DNA from 4 places in the Paenarthrobacter sp. PAE-2 genome. Region 2 is predicted to be linked to each of the others. Evidence: riboswitches for the same ligand, from Rfam matches in the RefSeq annotation. Region 2 holds a riboswitch; each other region holds the start of a gene.
What was found. Region 2 has a riboswitch for thiamine pyrophosphate ahead of thiD (bifunctional hydroxymethylpyrimidine kinase/phosphomethylpyrimidine kinase). Riboswitches for the same ligand answer to the same signal wherever they lie in the genome.
Positions count from the first base shown of each region.

Region 1 (4,268 bases), on a different contig from region 2:
CCACTGGCTACGCGGGACCACCTCCGCATTGCGCGCGACGGCGACACCCAGCTTGCCGCCGTCGGCCGCCTGTCCGCTCGGGTCGAGGATGCGGCCCGTAACGGACGTGACCAGGGTGCTGACGGATGCGCCATCGGCCACGGTGTGCCGGGCGCCATTGAGTGTGATGTTCATGCTGTTTCCTTGGTGGAAGCGATGGATGGTGTTGGAATGCCGCGCCCGGCGAGGGCGCCTTGCGGAGAAAAACGATCCGGACGGAACCGGACCCACCGGTCATCCGCGGAACCGTCGAGCAAGCCGGCCACGATCTGTGCGGCTATGGGGGTCAGGAGTACGCCGTGGCGGAAGAAACCCGTGGCTATGATCAGGCCCCGGACGGCGCCGTCCGGCGCACCCACCCGCCCCAGGAGCGGGGCGTTGTCCGGTGTTCCCGGCCGTGCCCGGGCTGTCACTTCGATGAGTTCCAGCTCACCGACTGCGGGGACCAGGACCTGGGCGTCCCGAAGCAGCTGGTACACGCCGCCGGCAGACACCGCATTCGATCCCGTCGAAAGCCCGTCCTCGCGTTGGGTTGCCCCGATCACCACGGTCCCGTCCTCGCGGGGCACGATGTACACCGGCACTCCCCGCACCATTCCGCGGACTGTGGAGGTCAGCAACGGCCGCAGGTCCTTCGGTACCCGGAGCCTGAGGATGTCTCCGTAAACCGGCCTGAGCGGCAGGTGCAGGTCCTCAGGAAGTCCGCCGGTCGCCGCAGCCGCCAAGCCATTGGCCAGCACGGTTTCCCTTGCCGCTACCACTTGGCCGGTGGAGAGTTCAGCGCCTACAACGCGGTCACCCTCCCACAGCAGCCGCCGGGCCGCCGCTGCCAGCTGGAACCCGCTGCTTGCGCCCGGGACCCATGTGGCATCCGACGGGGTGTGCGCGGCCAATCCGGCGAGTATGCACTCCGCCAGCCGGCGGGGGTCCACTTGGTGGTCGGCCGGGATATCGAAAGCGCATGAGATTCCGGGGCTGAGCAGCGGCTCGCGCTGCCGCGCGTCCCGCAGCATCAACGGCTCCACTGTGAGCCCCGCCGCCTGTTGCACGGAGCGCAGATCGGCGAGCGCCCGTCGATCGGCGGCATCGGCACCCACCGCGAGCGTCGACGTCGTGCTGTAGCCGGTGGTGACGCCGGTACCGGACAATCCGGACACGAACGTTGGCCACAATCTGGACGATTCGAGCATCAGTTCCAGGAGATCTTCTTCCTGGTAGTGGAGTTCGCTCACGGGGGCCAGCATCCCGGCCGCTGCAAAGGTTGCTCCACTGGCGGGGCGCGGATCGATGAGGGCCACGGAACGGCCTGTGGCCCGGATCCGGTATGCGATGCCCAGGCCGACTACGCCTGCGCCGATGACGGCAACGTCTGCTTGGATGGCTTCTGCCATTGGTTTCCTTCCCTACGCCGGTATTAGCCGGATCAGGTCAAGCGGTCGGCTCTGAAGCCCTCTCAGCCGGACGGTCATATGACGCTGTCACGGCTCCCGCAGTACGTGCCCAGTTTAGAGGAACTACTCTGGTTTCCATGACCCAGCCTGATCTCCTCACCGACGCCCGCCTCTACCTCTGCACCGATGCCCGCCGGCGGCAAGGCGATTTCGAAGACTTTGTGGACGCCGCGTTCGAAGGCGGCGTGGACATCATCCAGCTCCGTGACAAGACCCTTGAGGCCGCCGAGGAACTGGAGTTGCTCGAGGTCCTGAACAAAGTTGCCGCCCGGCATTCCAAGCTCTGGGCGGTCAACGACCGGGCTGATATCGCCCGTGTTTCCGGGGCTCCCGTGTTCCACGTGGGCCAAAAGGACCTCCCGCTGCCCGTGGCCCGGCAGCTGCTCGGGGACACCACCGCCATAGGTCTCTCCACGCATGGGCCTGATCAGGTGGACGCGGCCATTGCGGCTTCGTCGGGCAGTGCAGGACTGGACTACTTCTGCGTCGGTCCCCTCTGGGCCACACCCACCAAACCGGGCCGGACGCCAGTGGGCCTGGGCTTGGTCACATATGCCGCCGAAGCTGTGGAACGCGCAGGATCCGCCCTTCCCTGGTTTGCCATTGGCGGGATCGATCTTTCTAATGTGGAGCAGGTGGTTGCGGCAGGAGCCAGCCGCGTCGTCGTAGTCCGCGCCATCACCGACGCAGAAGACCCGACGGCGGCGGCCAAAGCGCTGCTCGAAGCCCTGGACGCCTAGGCAGTCAGTCCGAGGCCCGTCATCCGGCGCCCGTGGTGATCGGCGAGTTCCGCCGTCAACCGGCGTACCTCCGCCTTGGCCTGTCCGTCATGAAGTACGGCACGCAGGTCCGGGTGCTCCAACGCCACCCGTTGCACCTGGGTGAGGGCCTCGCCGACCAGCCTTCGGCCCCATAGGGCAAGGCGCGAAGCCAACCTGGGATCGTCCCTCAGGGCCCGCATGAGGAGGATGCGCAACGCCTCGGTGGCTTGGTCCGCAGAAGCGACTTTCCGGACGAATTGCTGTGTCCCGGCATCCAGGAAGGCGGACACCGTCCTGTAGAAGTCCGAGGACACCGTGTCGATGATGTACGCCTTCAGAACAGACTCGTACCAGTCCCCTGGCGGGGTGCGTTCGTGGAAGTGATCGAATGACGGCTGGAAGCGAAGCATGGCGTCCTCGGGGTCCCGCCCCATCTCGGTAAGCCGGCCGCTGATCAACGCATAGTTGCCGAATGCACCGACCGCGATCTTGGCAAAGGTAGCCCGGTCCCGGAGGGTAGGGGCGAAGCGGGAGTCCGCGGACAACCGCCCGAACGCTGACAATTCGCCATAGGCCATGGCTCCCAGCAGCTCTGCCGGGAGAACGTCCGCGGGAATTCCGCCAAGAGTGGACGTGCCCATGGTCCAAGACTATCCGCCGTTTTCGGGCTAGTCTGACTTTCGTGTCACATCATCGGATAGCGCCCAACGTCGACGATTCTTCCGACCGGCTCGCTGCCTCCCTGGCTGCCTTGAGGAGCGAGCTGGAACTACCCGGCGACTACCCTGCCGACGCCGAGCATGAAGCGCGCCAGGCGGTTCAAAACCTGCAGTTGCCGCCCCGTAGCCTGCTGGACGTGCCGTTCGTGACCATAGACCCCGCGACTTCCACCGATCTGGACCAAGCGCTGTTCATTCAGCGGAACGATGCCGGTTACAAGGTCCTGTACGCAATTGCCGACGTGCCGTCCTTCGTGGCCCCCGGCGGAGCCTTGGACGCCGAAACGCGGCGGCGCGGACAAACGTTCTACGCACCGGACGGAAGGGTCCCGCTGCATCCGGACGTCATCAGCGAGCATGCCGGGAGCCTCCTGGCAGAGCAGGAATGCAGCGCCTTCGTGTGGGACTTCGACCTCGACCACAACGCGGAAGTGGTCTCCATGTCCGTGGAGCGGGCCACCGTTCGCAGCCGTGCAAAGCTCAGCTACAAGGGTGCACAGAAGCAGATCGATGCGGGAACCGCCCCCGAGGTCCTCATGCTCCTGAAGGAAGTGGGCCTGAAGCGGGTCAAACTCGAGCGCAAACGCGGCGGGGCGAGCCTGAACATGCCCGAACAGGAGATCGTCCAGGTCACCGACGGCGACTACCGGATCGTGGCTGCTCCCTCGCTGCCGATCGAGGACTGGAACGCCCAGATGTCCCTGATGACCGGAATGGCTGCGGCCCAATTGATGCTCGACGGCAAGGTGGGCATCCTGCGGACCATGCCGGCCCCTGATGAGCGCTCCTTACTGCACTTCAAGCGCCAAACCCAGGCCCTCGGAAAACCGTGGGACGGCGACATCAGCTACGGCGAGTACCTCCGGACCCTCGATGGTTCGGATCCGAAGCAATTGGCCATCCTCCACTCCGCCGGCATGCTGTTCCGGGGCGCGGGCTACACCCCGTTCGACGGTGAGGTACCGGAGAACGTCGTCCAGTCCGCCATCGGGGCCCCGTACGCGCACACCACTGCTCCACTCCGCAGGCTCATTGACCGTTTTGTCCTGGTGATCTGCGAAGCCCTCAGCAACGGCCGGGAGATCCCCGCCTGGGCACGGGAAGCGCTGCCTGACCTGCCCGGGATCATGGCTGCTTCCGACTCATTGGCAGGCCGCTTGGAGCGAATGGCCCTGGACACCGTGGAAGCCGCGCTCGCGGCAAACCACGTAGGTCAGGTATTCGACGCCGTGGTGATTTCCGGGTCCAAGCCGTCCAACGGGAACGGCAACGGCAATGGCCCCTACGGCACCGTGCAG
Region 1 is NZ_JAPDNV010000010.1:115,518-119,785, forward strand. It holds gene thiS (sulfur carrier protein ThiS) at 1-174, opposite strand, end outside; gene thiO (glycine oxidase ThiO) at 171-1,430, opposite strand; TPP riboswitch at 1,423-1,540, opposite strand; gene thiE (thiamine phosphate synthase) at 1,568-2,230, shown strand; gene OCL88_RS08895 (ferritin-like domain-containing protein) at 2,227-2,892, opposite strand; gene OCL88_RS08900 (RNB domain-containing ribonuclease) at 2,934-4,268, shown strand, end outside.
Region 1: linked by a shared signal. The riboswitch ahead of thiO (glycine oxidase ThiO) and the one ahead of thiD (bifunctional hydroxymethylpyrimidine kinase/phosphomethylpyrimidine kinase) in region 2 are both predicted to bind thiamine pyrophosphate.

Region 2 (4,268 bases):
ATCGCGCGAAACCGGTCGCCGCCGCCAGGTCATCACCGAGGCCGAGTTCCTGGCGCGTCGTGAGTCCGTCGACCGCCAGATGATCGTCCGCCAGCGCGATGACAGAATCCAGATCGGCGTCCTGGAAGACGGCGTGCTGGCTGAACACTTTGTTTCCAAGACCCAGCAGGACTCCCTCATCGGAAACGTCTACCTGGGCAAAGTACAGAACGTCCTGCCGTCCATGGAGGCAGCGTTCGTCGACATTGGACGCGGCCGCAATGCGGTGCTCTATGCCGGCGAGGTGAACTGGGACGCGGTGAACCTTGAGGGCCAACCGCGCCGGATCGAGAACGCGCTCAAGTCCGGAGACTCCGTCCTGGTGCAGGTCACCAAGGACCCCGTGGGTCACAAGGGTGCGCGCCTGACCAGCCAGATCTCCCTGCCTGGCCGCTACCTCGTCTATGTCCCGGGCGGTTCCATGACCGGAATCTCCCGGAAACTGCCCGACGTCGAACGGAACCGCCTCAAGCGGATCCTGAAGGACCGTTTGCCGGAGAACGCCGGCGTGATTGTCCGCACGGCCGCCGAAGGCGCGTCGGAAGAGGAACTGACCCACGACATCAACCGCCTCCGGGCGCAGTGGGAAGGCATCGAGAGCCAAGCATCCTCAACCAAGGTCCTTGCCCCGGAACTGCTGTACGGCGAACCGGACCTCACCATCAAGGTGGTTCGGGACGTCTTCAACGAGGACTTCTCCAAGCTGATTGTTTCCGGCGACGAAGCCTGGGACACCATTGAGGCCTACGTTACGTACGTTGCGCCTGACCTGGTGGGTCGCTTGGAAAAGTGGACCAAGGACCAGGACATCTTTGCTGCCTGGCGCATTGACGAACAAATCCACAAGGCTCTGGAACGCAAGGTCTTCCTGCCGTCCGGCGGCTCTTTGGTGATCGACCGTACCGAGGCCATGACTGTCGTGGACGTCAACACCGGCAAGTTCACCGGCAGCGGCGGCAACTTGGAAGAGACCGTCACCAAGAACAATCTGGAAGCGGCCGAAGAGGTAGTTCGCCAGCTCCGCCTCCGTGACATCGGCGGCATCATCGTCATCGACTTCATCGATATGGTCCTGGAGTCCAACAGGGACTTGGTGCTGCGCCGGCTGGTGGAGTGCCTTGGCCGCGACCGCACCAAGCACCAGGTGGCGGAGGTGACGTCCCTGGGCCTCGTCCAGATGACGCGCAAGCGCATGGGCACAGGCTTGCTGGAGGTCTTCGGTGAGCAATGCGAGCACTGTGCCGGCCGCGGCGTGGTGACGCACGACGAGCCCGTGGAGCACCGCCGCGCGAATGTGGTGGCTGCCGAGCAGCACCGGTCCCACACCGAAGCACAGCAGCCGTCCCAGCGCAGTGAGCGTAAGCGTCGCCGCGGCAAGGGGGGCAACCAGGCACCGGAAGCTACGACGCCGGTCCAGCCGGCCGCTGCCCCGACGGCACCCGCTCCGGCTGAGTCCGTGGATCCCGCCCAGAAAGCCAAGGCAGAGGCTACCCGGGCCGCATTGGCGACGATCGCCGCTGCTGCGCACGCTGCACACCTGCACGATGACGAGGTGCACCGCGCCGAGGAAGCAGCCCGCGCCGCCGGTAAGGCGGAAGCAGGCCAGTCGGGTCCCGCCCAGGCGGATCCTGCCCGGAAGGCTCCTGCGCAGTCGGCTCCTGCCCAAGGGGATGCCGCCCAGGCCCCTGAGCAGGGCGGGCAGACGCAGGGCTCCACCCCGGCAGAAACTGCGGCCAGGGAGGGCCGTCCGGCTCCGGTACTGCGCTTCGGCGGAGAGGAAGTGGCTCTGCCTTTCGTGGAGCATCACGACGAACCTGCCAAGAAGCCTGCCATGAGCCTGGATCTGCTGGCTGAGGCCTTCTCGCACTTGGGTGGCACACCTGAGGTTGTCCCCGGGTCTGAGGTTGCCGGGTCTGGGCAGGACGCGCCCGGGAATGTTGAATCTGCTGAGGCTCCCGGGAGCGCCGACCCCTTGGCAGTCACGTCCGCTGGTACCGAACCCGTGGAGTCCCGGTCCGGCGCCCGTGGCCGGCGCGGCAGGCGGAACCGCAGCGCCAGCAGGGCCCAGGGCGCTGCCAACGAGACCAACGTTGAGCACCACGACGTTCGGGCCGCCACAGGTGGCGGGACCTCGCACGAAGCGAAGGCGCCGGCTGAGCCGGCAAAGAAGCCAACTGCAGCATCGGAGCCGATCATCCTGGGGGTGGGTGTTCCGGCGTCGGAGCTGTAAACAGGCACTGAAGACACAGGTGGAACGAAGGCCGCGCAGCGCATGCTGTGCGGCCTTCGTCGTGCAACGGGTCATCATCCGCCCGCTGGGGTCATATCCAGGCCGTTAGCCGCCGGGGTTCCCGGCGTGAGGGGCTTCCGGGCTAGGCTAGGACACTGACACGGGGTGCCGGGCATTGGGCCGGGCTGAGATCCAGACCCGTTGAACCTGTCCGGTTAGCACCGGCGAAGGGATGTCTCCATGACTTCAATGTCGTCTTCTGCTGTTTATCCGTTGCCAGCGGTCATCCGTACACATCCGAGGGTGTTGAGCATTGCTGGTTCGGACCCCTCCGGCGGGGCGGGGATCCAAGCGGACCTTAAAAGCATTGCTGCGCACGGCGGCTACGGTATGGCCGCCATCACCGCGCTGACGGCCCAGAACACGCGGGGCGTCAGCGGTGTGCATGTGCCGCCGGTGGAATTCCTCCGCCAGCAGTTGGAAACCGTCAGCAGCGACGTCGCTATCGACGCCGTGAAGATCGGGATGCTCGGTGATGCCGCCGTCATCAACGAGGTCCGGACCTGGCTTGCCAAGGTACGTCCCGCCGTCGTGGTCCTGGACCCGGTGATGGTGGCCACCAGCGGTGACCGGCTGCTGCGGGAATCAGCCGAGGCAGCGTTGCGTGACCTTCTGCCGATGGCGGACCTCATTACACCCAACCTTCCGGAACTGGCCATGCTGCTGGGGGAACCCGAAGCGGAGGACTGGCCTGCGGCGCTGGACCAGGGCAAACGGTTGGCCGGGGAGTGCGGCAATACGGTGCTGGTCAAGGGAGGCCACTTGCCGGGGGCGCAGTGTCCGGATGCGCTTATCAATACCAGCGGTTTGCTGCGTCAGGACGTGATCGAAGTCGGGGGCCCGCGCGTTCAGACACGGAACAGCCACGGCACCGGCTGCTCGTTGTCCTCGGCCCTGGCCACTGTCCAGGCAAGAACAGGAGATTGGGAGGCGTCCCTGCGCGAAGTCAAGCCCTGGTTGCGCGAGGCGCTGATGAGGGCTGACGACCTTGAAGTGGGCCAGGGGAGCGGTCCGATCCACCATTTCCACCACCTCGGGGAATCATCCCGGCCCGGAGCCTTCGCTGCTCTCCTGTGGAAGGAAGCCGCTGTGGAGCTGGAAGCCATCCACGGGCTTGCCTTCATACGGGACTTGGGGTCCGGGGAGTTGCCGGAGTCCGAGTTCAGCTACTACCTGGCACAGGACGCCCTTTACCTCAACGGGTATTCCAGGGTGCTTGCCCGGGCGGGTGCCCTCGCTCCGACGGAAGAAGAGCAGCTGTTCTGGGCCCGGGGTTCCCAACAGTGCCTGGACGTGGAATCCGAATTGCACCGGAATTGGCTGAGCGGCCGTGAAGCGACGACGCAGAGCGGCCCCGTCACCAAGGCCTATGTGGACCATCTGGTGGCGTCATCTGCTTCGGGAAGCTACGGCGTCCTGCTTGCTGCGGTCCTGCCCTGCTACTGGCTGTATGCGGAAGTGGGGCAGCAATTGCATGCCAACTTCGTCCAAGCCGGTTCCCCGGAGAACCATCCCTACGCGGATTGGCTGAGGACCTATGCAGACGAGGATTTTGCGGAGGCGACGAGGAAGGCGATTGCTCTCACGGATGCCGCAGCAGCTGCGGCATCCGGCCGTGAACGGGCTGCCATGAAGGAAGCCTTCGTCCAGTCATGCCGCTACGAGACCGCGTTCTTTGATGCGCCAAGACTGCATTCGTAACCCGGACTCCGCGCGTCGGATGGGAAATCAACGGCAAGGCCACGTAGAGGCTGTAAGCTGTATGGGCACGGTGCCGGGAACGTCCGTTCCTACTGGTGACAAGCGTCACGTGGTGGCTTCCGGACCCGGCCTCATTTGCAGCTGAAGGTCAAACTAGCGTAATCTTGATCTTCGGTGCTTACGCCAACACTTGGGTTATGCCCCTTGGAATTGTTCATGGGATGACTCGCGGGCTTCG
Region 2 is NZ_JAPDNV010000013.1:48,285-52,552, reverse strand. It holds gene OCL88_RS10450 (ribonuclease E/G) at 1-2,269, shown strand, start outside; TPP riboswitch at 2,421-2,519, shown strand; gene thiD (bifunctional hydroxymethylpyrimidine kinase/phosphomethylpyrimidine kinase) at 2,510-4,030, shown strand.

Region 3 (4,268 bases), on a different contig from region 2:
TGACCGTGCCCATGGTGAGTTCGGCTGGCAGGAGGTCCTGGCTGGATGGCGTGGTCATGTGATGCTCCCGGTAGTTCGGCGGCCGCCTTTCGGCACGTTCTACCTTACTAAATTACTTGAAGCTTCAATTTATTCCTAACGGACGATGGTGCCCCGCAGAACCACGTGGCTAAGTTCACGCACGGTAGTCAGGGCGCGGCGGGGATCCTCCCTGCAAAGCACGACGTCGGCACTCGCTCCTTCGCTGACGCCCTCGGCTCCCAGCCACCTCCGGGCGCCCCACGCAGCAGCCTCGAGGACCGCTGAAGGCGGCAGGCCGGCGTCGTGCAGTTCCTGCATCTCGTCGGCTATGCGGCCATGCTTGATGACGCTCCCGGCATCAGTGCCGGCATAGATGGAAACACCGGCTTCATAGGCTTCGAGGACCCGTTCGCGCCGGCGCTCCCACAATGCGGTCATGTGCTGCGCGTAGTCGGGAAACTTGGGCCCGGCCTGGGCCGCGATATCGGGGAACGTGGCAATGTTGACCAAGGTGGGAACGATCGGGACACCCTGTTCCACAAGCCGCGGGATGTGCCGCGGCAGGAGCCCGGTGGCATGCTCGATGCAGTCAATGCCGGCATCGAGCACGTCATCCAAGGTTTCTTCCGCGAAGCAATGCGCTGTTACCCGTGCGCCCTCGTCGTGGGCTGCAGCGATGGCATCCTTGACCACCGCCGCCGGAAAAGAAGGTGCCAGGTCTCCGACGCCGCGGTCGATCCAGTCGCCAACCAGCTTGACCCAACCGTCGCCGTCGCGCGCTTCCTTTCGTACGGTTTCCACCAGCTGTTCCGGCTCCACTTCGTGGCCGAGGCCACGCAGGTAGCGCCGGCTCCTCGCAATGTGCCGCCCCGCCCGGATCAGCCTGGGCAGGTCCGTACGCTGCTGGACCCACCTCGTATTGGCCGGGGAGCCGGCATCCCGGACCAGCAACGTCCCGGCGGACAAATCGGTACGGGCCTGCTCCAGGGTAGTGGCCTCATCCACCGCCCCACCGGCTCCCAGGCCGATGTGGCAATGTGCATCAACGAATCCGGGCAGGACCCAGCCCTCCAGCACGGTATCCGGGGCCGTTTCGGGACGGCTGAAGGTCAGGCGGCCGTCCACGGACCACAGGCCCCGGCGTTCCTCATGCGCGGAAACCAGCACCGGACCGCTGAATTCAATGATGTTCGGCATGGCAGAAGCTTAGTGCCGGCGGCCTCAGTCCGGATCCGGACCGCATATGACTGGGAGCACCCGCCGCAGCTGTGGTAGCTTCGTCCCTGACCACACGGGAGCCCCTGCAGGGGCTGAGAAAAGGACTGAAGCAGTCTGCGACCGTTGAACCTGTCCGGGTAATGCCGGCGAAGGAAGTGAGTAATCCTTGAGCACCACAGAAACACAGCACAGCCCTGCCCAAAACCTGACTGCTGCCGGTGGGGACGCCGTCACGCAGTCGCTGAAATCCCACTCGCTTGCCTGGGTGGAGGACCCTGGCCACGGCATCCGCGTCCCGGTGACCGAGATTGCCTTGGAGCCCTCCCCCAACGGGAAGGCCAACGATCCCCTGAGGGTGTACCGCACGGCAGGGCCGGGCAGCGATCCCGTCGTCGGGCTTGAACCCTTCAGGGCGGCATGGATCCAGGCGCGCGGCGATACGGAAAGCTACACGGGCCGGGAACGCAACCTGCTCGACGACGGCAAGTCAGCCGTGCGCCGCGGTGCGGCTTCAGCGGAATGGAAGGGCGCGCAGCCCGTGCCCCGCCGCGCCGTCGACGGCAAAAGGGTCACCCAGATGCACTATGCCCGGCAGGGCGTGGTCACCCCGGAGATGCGCTTTGTGGCCTTGCGGGAGAACTGCGACGTTGAACTGGTCCGCAGCGAGGTGGCCGCCGGCCGCGCCATCATCCCCAGCAACATCAACCACCCCGAGTCCGAGCCCATGATCATCGGCAAGGCATTCCTGGTGAAGATCAACGCCAACATCGGGAACTCAGCCGTGACGAGCTCGATCGCCGAGGAAGTGGACAAGCTGCAGTGGGCCACCCAGTGGGGAGCGGACACCGTCATGGACCTCTCCACAGGAGATGACATCCACACCACCCGTGAATGGATCATCCGGAACTCCCCCGTTCCCATCGGCACCGTCCCCATCTACCAGGCCCTGGAGAAGGTCAACGGCGAGGCGAACAAGCTGACGTGGGAAATATTCCGGGACACCGTGATCGAACAATGCGAACAGGGTGTGGACTATATGACCATCCACGCCGGCGTCCTGCTCCGGTACGTGCCGCTGACAGCCAACCGGGTGACCGGAATTGTTTCCCGCGGCGGCTCCATCATGGCCGGCTGGTGCCTTGCCCACCACCAGGAAAACTTCCTCTACACGCATTTCGACGAACTGTGCGAAATCTTCGCCAAGTATGACGTTGCCTTCTCTCTCGGAGATGGACTGCGGCCCGGCGCCACCGCGGACGCCAATGATGCCGCACAGTTCGCGGAACTGGATACCTTGGCGGAGCTGACGGAGCGGGCCTGGGAGTACGACGTCCAGGTCATGGTCGAAGGCCCGGGCCACATTCCGTTCCATTTGGTGCGGGAGAACGTGGAAAGGCAACAGCGGTTGTGCAAGGGCGCGCCGTTCTACACCCTGGGCCCGTTGGTGACTGACGTCGCGCCAGGCTACGACCACATCACCTCGGCCATCGGTGCTACGGAAATCGCCAGGTACGGCACAGCGATGCTTTGCTACGTGACCCCCAAGGAACATCTGGGGCTGCCGAACAAGGACGACGTCAAAACCGGAGTCATCACGTACAAGATTGCAGCCCACGCCGCAGACCTGGCCAAGGGCCACCCCGGCGCGCACGAACGCGACGACGCGCTGTCCAAAGCGCGGTTCGAGTTCAGGTGGAGGGACCAGTTCGCGCTCTCACTGGACCCGGTGACAGCGGAGTCCTTCCACGATGAGACGCTTCCCGCTGAACCCGCCAAGACCGCGCACTTCTGTTCCATGTGCGGGCCGAAGTTCTGCTCCATGCGCATCAGCCAGGACATCCGCGATGAATACGGTTCCGCCGAGGCCCAGGCGGCCATAGCGGAGATGTACAACGGAATGCGCGAAAAGAGCGAGGAGTTCCTGGCAACCGGAGGCAAGGTCTACCTGCCCGAACTCCAGATGCCGGCCCGCGGTGAACAGCGGCTCACGACGCCCTGACCGACATACCCCGCCCGACGTCGGCAATGAAGGACCGGATGAACCGGTCGCCGTCCGCGGAGTCCTGGGGACGGTGCCCTCCTGCAGCTACGCGGTGGAGGGCACCGGTATCCCTCAAATACCCGGCAATTTCCTCGTACAACGGCTCCCAGCCACCGGTCAGCACCAGCGTGGGAACACCGGGCACAATGTGCAGGGGCACTTCCCACGGCGGGGCCTGCAACCTCAAACGCCGGGCTGAGCGCCGCGCTTCCGGTGTCTGCAGGCCGCCCGCCTCCGCAGCGTAGGCCCGCCGGAAATACTCACGCTCATAGTCGGCGTCGCCGAGTTGGCTACGGACATCGAACAAGGGCTGCATCAGGGCGCGGTGCGACGCCGTAGCGGGAAGTTCGGCCGTCAAGGACAAGCACGCCGGTTCCACCAAGGACAACGAAAACACCAGGTCCGGGCGCTCCACCGCGGCAAGCATGGCGGAAATGGCACCCTGTTCGTGGGCAACCACGTGTCCCCCGCCCGAGTCGGCCAGCGCGTCAACAAGGATGGCCACATCCGCGGAAATGTCCGACTCAAGGGGCTCGGCCACGGGATCGAAACCGTGCCGCCTCAGAAAGAGGCAGTCATACCGCAGGGCAAGGCCATGCTGTTTTGGCCAGGCCGCAGCGCCGAAACTGCCCAGGCCGTGGACAAAAACTACGCGCTGTTTGTGCATTGGACCAGCCTATGCGAGGGCTGCGACATCACGGGAGGACGACGGCGCATGCCGGGCTGACCGGAGGCCTGGGCATCCTTGGTGGGGCCTCACTTCCCTGGGCTCTATTTGCCTGGGCTTTATTTACCCAGGAACTTGTCGAAGCCCTTGGGCAGGTTCAACGAGGACGGATCGAAGTCAGCGGCGCCCTGGCCGAACGCTGCACCCTTGGGAGCAGCCGCGGCAGCTGCGCGCTTGGCCTCTGCCTCGCGCAACTCCTGCGCAGCCTTGGCGGGGTTGCCCGAACGCGCCTTCTTCTTGGGGGCGTTCTTGCCTCCCTTG
Region 3 is NZ_JAPDNV010000014.1:17,675-21,942, forward strand. It holds gene OCL88_RS10835 (VOC family protein) at 1-58, opposite strand, end outside; gene OCL88_RS10840 (amidohydrolase family protein) at 136-1,218, opposite strand; TPP riboswitch at 1,303-1,411, shown strand; gene thiC (phosphomethylpyrimidine synthase ThiC) at 1,406-3,238, shown strand; gene OCL88_RS10850 (alpha/beta fold hydrolase) at 3,225-3,947, opposite strand; gene ffh (signal recognition particle protein) at 4,067-4,268, opposite strand, start outside.
Region 3: linked by a shared signal. The riboswitch ahead of thiC (phosphomethylpyrimidine synthase ThiC) and the one ahead of thiD (bifunctional hydroxymethylpyrimidine kinase/phosphomethylpyrimidine kinase) in region 2 are both predicted to bind thiamine pyrophosphate.

Region 4 (4,268 bases), on a different contig from region 2:
GGATCGATTCCGGCGCCTTCGGAAAGCTCGACGGCGGCTGAGACCTTTCCTGCCACCGGCGCCAGAAGGCCGGCCATCGTGAGCGCAAAGGTGGACTTCCCCGCACCGTTGGGGCCAGTGATGGTCAACGCCCGTCCTGCCCGCACCTGAGCGGACACACCGGCTTGGACCGGGATGGGCGGGATGCTCTTGAAACCCCTCCGTCGGGGCTTTTCGCGGGAAACGGCCACGTGCTCTGCTGCGAGGAGCAACTCCGCCGGCCCCTCGGCGGTGGTCCTGGTACGGGTACGGGGCACATATCCCGGGACCCAGACTCCGGCTGTGATGAGCATGCTCCGGGCTTCGGCGAGCACCTGATCGGGAGGGCCGTCCAACAGCACTCCGCCACCGGCCGAGCCCGGCTGGAGGACCACGATGCGGTCAACCAAGTCCTTCCATACGGACACCCGGTGTTCTACAACCACCAGCGTGGCACCGGTCTTCTCCAGGCAGCGGCGAACTGCGTCCCGGACTTCCAGCACGCCGGCCGGGTCCAGATTCGCCGTTGGTTCATCGAGCAGGATCAGCCCCGGCCGCATCGCCAGGATCCCGGCCAGCGCCAGGCGCTGCTTCTGTCCGCCGGAAAGAGCCGCCGTCGGGTGGTCCAACGCGAGGCCGTCGCCGACAGCGGTACGCAACCCGACGTCGTCGAGCGCTTCATGGACCCGGGCCCAAATGTCGTCCCGGGGCACGGCAAGGTTCTCGGCGCCGAAAGCGACGTCGTCGCCCACGCGCGACAGGACTACTTGCGTTTCCGGGTCCTGCTGCATGAGCCCGGCCCGGCCCCGCTGTTCGCGAGGTGCCGCACCGTCAATGAGGAGGGAACCGGTCTCGTCCGCGTCGTCTTCCTCATCGCCCAGCACCCCGGCGAGGGCGTGCAGGAACGTCGATTTGCCGGCGCCGGACGGCCCCAGCAGCAGAACCCGTTCCCCGGGTTCGATCTGCAGGTCCAGCCCCTGGATGGCTGGTACCGTCCGGCCGGAATGCCGCCAGCCCCAGCCGTTGGCGGAGATGGCGGCGGGCCGTACCTGTGCCGGTCCCATCAGTTGAAGACTGGCTCTGACGCGGCTTTCCGGGACGCGAAGGAGCTCAGGACGCCCGTGGACGCGAGCCCGCGGGTGGCCACCCAGGACAGTGCCCCGGCGATGATTGCACCCGAAATGGTGGTGAAGGCGATGTAGGCCAGCTTGTCGACGGCTTCGTAGGCGATGTTCCAGCCCCACGGCATGAAGGAATCGTTGAGGCCGCAGAACAGTCCTGCCCCGGCACCCGCGAGGAGGGCCACCGGGAGGTTGAACTTCTTGTAGCGGAAGGCGGCGAAGATCAGTTCCGCGCCGAGGCCCTGAAGGACACCGGAGATCAGGACCGTGGTGCCGTACTGGGACCCCATGATGAGCTCACCCGTTGCTGCGACGGCTTCGCAGAACAGCGCTGCTCCCGGTTTGCGGATGATGAGCATGCCCAGCACGGCCGGGATCATCCACCCACCGGCGATCAGGCCGGTGAGGGGCGGATAAGCAGCATTCATGGGAACGGATACGAGTGCGGCGCCCTGGGACCAGGCCCAGAAGATCACTCCGCCTGCGATGGCAATCAGCGCCGCCACCACAATGTCTACAACGCGCCAGCTGTTGCCGGCCTTCTTCACGCTTGACGTGGTCATTCTTAGCCTCCTGAGGTTACAGGAGGGGAAAGTGCTCCCCGGTATTCCCGGCGGCCTGCTGCCATCCGGTTCCGGACACTCTGAGAAGCTCGACTCCCTTGCGCCGGTACTAACCGGATCAGGTTCGAGGGTCTGCGGCTGTCCGCACTCTCAGCGCCCTCGCGTCTCCTGCATGCCTGCAGGTTCGACGGCGGCGCTCCCCTGTCGTTATCAATCTGCCCTTGTGGGCGTGCCCAGTTTACACCGGAAGGGGTGCGCCGGGTTATGGGCCCGGTCATAAACCTTTTTGCTGTTTCACGGGCGCACAGCCGCGACCGGCTGCGCTGCACACCTGAGAGAATGGGGCCAGCAGGTTCAGCACACCGGATTCACAGCAGCAAGAGGGGCGCCCATCCCATGACAGAACAGCCAGCCAAGGACACCCCCGTGGCCGAACCCCGTCTTGCCGCCAGCGTGATCCTGCTCCGGGATGCGGCGGCGGGACTGGAAGCCTTTGTCCAGCACAGGGTCTCTTCCATGGACTTTGCAGCAGGCATGGTGGTGTTCCCCGGCGGTCGCGTCGATGCCTCGGACGCGGAGGGCTGGGACTACTCCTCCGAACTGCTGGAAAGGCATGCGGCCGATTGGGCGATGAGCTCGATCGCAGCCTCCGACCCGTATGCGCAAGCCGGCACGGTGTTGGCGGCTGCCATCCGCGAAGTGTTCGAGGAAGCAGGGCTGACCCTCGACGCCTCCCAGCTCCGCCCTTGGGCCAACTGGGTGACGCCCACGGACATGCCCAAGCGCTTCGACACCTACTTCTACGTGGCCAGGCCCGCCCCCGGAGCCGAACCGCAGCACCAAACCACGGAGGCCTGGCAGTCACTCTGGATGCCGGTGGAAGGCATCCTGGCGGCCGAGGCAGAGGGCAAGCTTCAGCTCATGCCGCCAACCTATTTCCTGCTCAAGGAGATCTCGGAGTTCCACAGCGTGGAGGCCGTGTGGCAGGCCGAGCACCAAGTGCGGCCCGTCCTGTCACCTCCGGGCTCCATGGCTGCGTTCCTGAAGGAACGCGGGAACAAGCAGTAAACCGCGGTCCCCCTGAATGCCACGGCTTCCGCACGCGACCGCCACTGCCGTGCCGCTAGGCTGAGGTCATGAACTTCTTCTTCAAGCTTCTGGGTGCCGGCGTGAGCCTCGGCGCGGGTTTCCTTGGCACCAAACTGGTGAACAAGGGTTGGGAAAAGGCCACAGGCCACAAGCCGCCCACAGGCCACGACGACGTCGAGACGAGCCTCCGCTCAGCCCTGACCTTCGCGTTGGTGTCGGCTTTCGTCAGCACGCTCATCCAGGTGCTCACCAGCCGCGGAACCCAGCGTGCCATTGCCCGCTTCGCGAAGTCACAGGACATCATCTAGGAGTTCCCGGTTTCCTGACACGCGTCGCTGACACCCGTCCTTGGCACCCGTCAGGGTACGCAGGGAACGGGTGTCAGTTCTCCTTCTGGCTTTCGGCTGCCCGCTGGACCACTGCTTCCAGTTCATCCTTGGTCAGCAGTTCCCGGTGTCCATGCTTGGTGCGGTACGCGGAGCGGCCCACCATGTGCGCGGAGACTGGCGCGGTGAGCAGCTGGAAGATCCAGGCCACCAGCAGGACCGGCCACACCCACCACGTCCTCATCTGCAGCCCTATGGAGGCCAGCATCAGGAACAGCCCCAGGACCTGGGGCTTGGTGGCGGCGTGCATGCGGCTCATCAGGTCGGGAAAACGCAGCAAGCCAATAGCGGCGCCCAGGGACATCAACGCGCCCACCACCAGAAAGACGGCGGTCACGCCATCAATGACTGCGTCCATGCCTGTCGCATCAGGACTCATTGCTTTGACCCCTTCTGTCGGCCACGAAGCGGGCAACCGTTACGGATCCAATGAATCCAATGACGGCCAAGGCAACCAGCAACATGAGGTTGTTCAAGTGGCGGTTCACGGCCATGTCGATAGCCAGCGCCGCGCCAAGGATGGCCAGCAGGACGTCCGAAGCCAACACGCGGTCCAGGAGTGACGGGCCGACCGCGATCCGGATGATGGCCCCGGCAGCCGCCAGGCTCAGGATCACCGCCGTAACCACCAGTACAAGTTCCTTCATAGCGCTGCCCCTTTCACGCCTGGCCGCTGCTCGCTTTGCAGCGCATCCAGTTCCTCACGGGTTCCCATGATCCGGATCAGTCTGGCTTCGATGTCCTGGACCTCCCGGCGGATCTTCTGGATGTCCTCTTCGGTTTTCATGTTCAGGGCGTGCAGGTACAGGGTGGACGTAGAGCGGTCCACTTCCACCACCAGCGAGCCCGGAATCAGCGAAATGACGTGGCCGGTGGCCGTCACCATGAGGTCGGAATGGCTCCGCAACGGAACAGCTACGATGGCGCTGCGCACGCTGGGCCCTTTGACCACGGCCAAGTAGAGGACCAGGAAGCTCGCTGCCGCCACTTTGCCGAGGAACATGAGGGCGAAGCGGAATGCCCGGAGCACATTGAACCGCCCACTGAGCTCCACGGGCGGAAGGTAGAACAGCTTGGCCACAATGATCGCA
Region 4 is NZ_JAPDNV010000022.1:35,966-40,233, reverse strand. It holds gene OCL88_RS14055 (ABC transporter ATP-binding protein) at 1-1,082, opposite strand, end outside; gene OCL88_RS14050 (ECF transporter S component) at 1,082-1,702, opposite strand; TPP riboswitch at 1,780-1,915, opposite strand; gene OCL88_RS14045 (NUDIX hydrolase) at 2,099-2,770, shown strand; gene OCL88_RS14040 (DUF4235 domain-containing protein) at 2,839-3,099, shown strand; gene mnhG (monovalent cation/H(+) antiporter subunit G) at 3,173-3,556, opposite strand; gene OCL88_RS14030 (monovalent cation/H+ antiporter complex subunit F) at 3,546-3,824, opposite strand; gene OCL88_RS14025 (Na+/H+ antiporter subunit E) at 3,821-4,268, opposite strand, start outside.
Region 4: linked by a shared signal. The riboswitch ahead of OCL88_RS14050 (ECF transporter S component) and the one ahead of thiD (bifunctional hydroxymethylpyrimidine kinase/phosphomethylpyrimidine kinase) in region 2 are both predicted to bind thiamine pyrophosphate.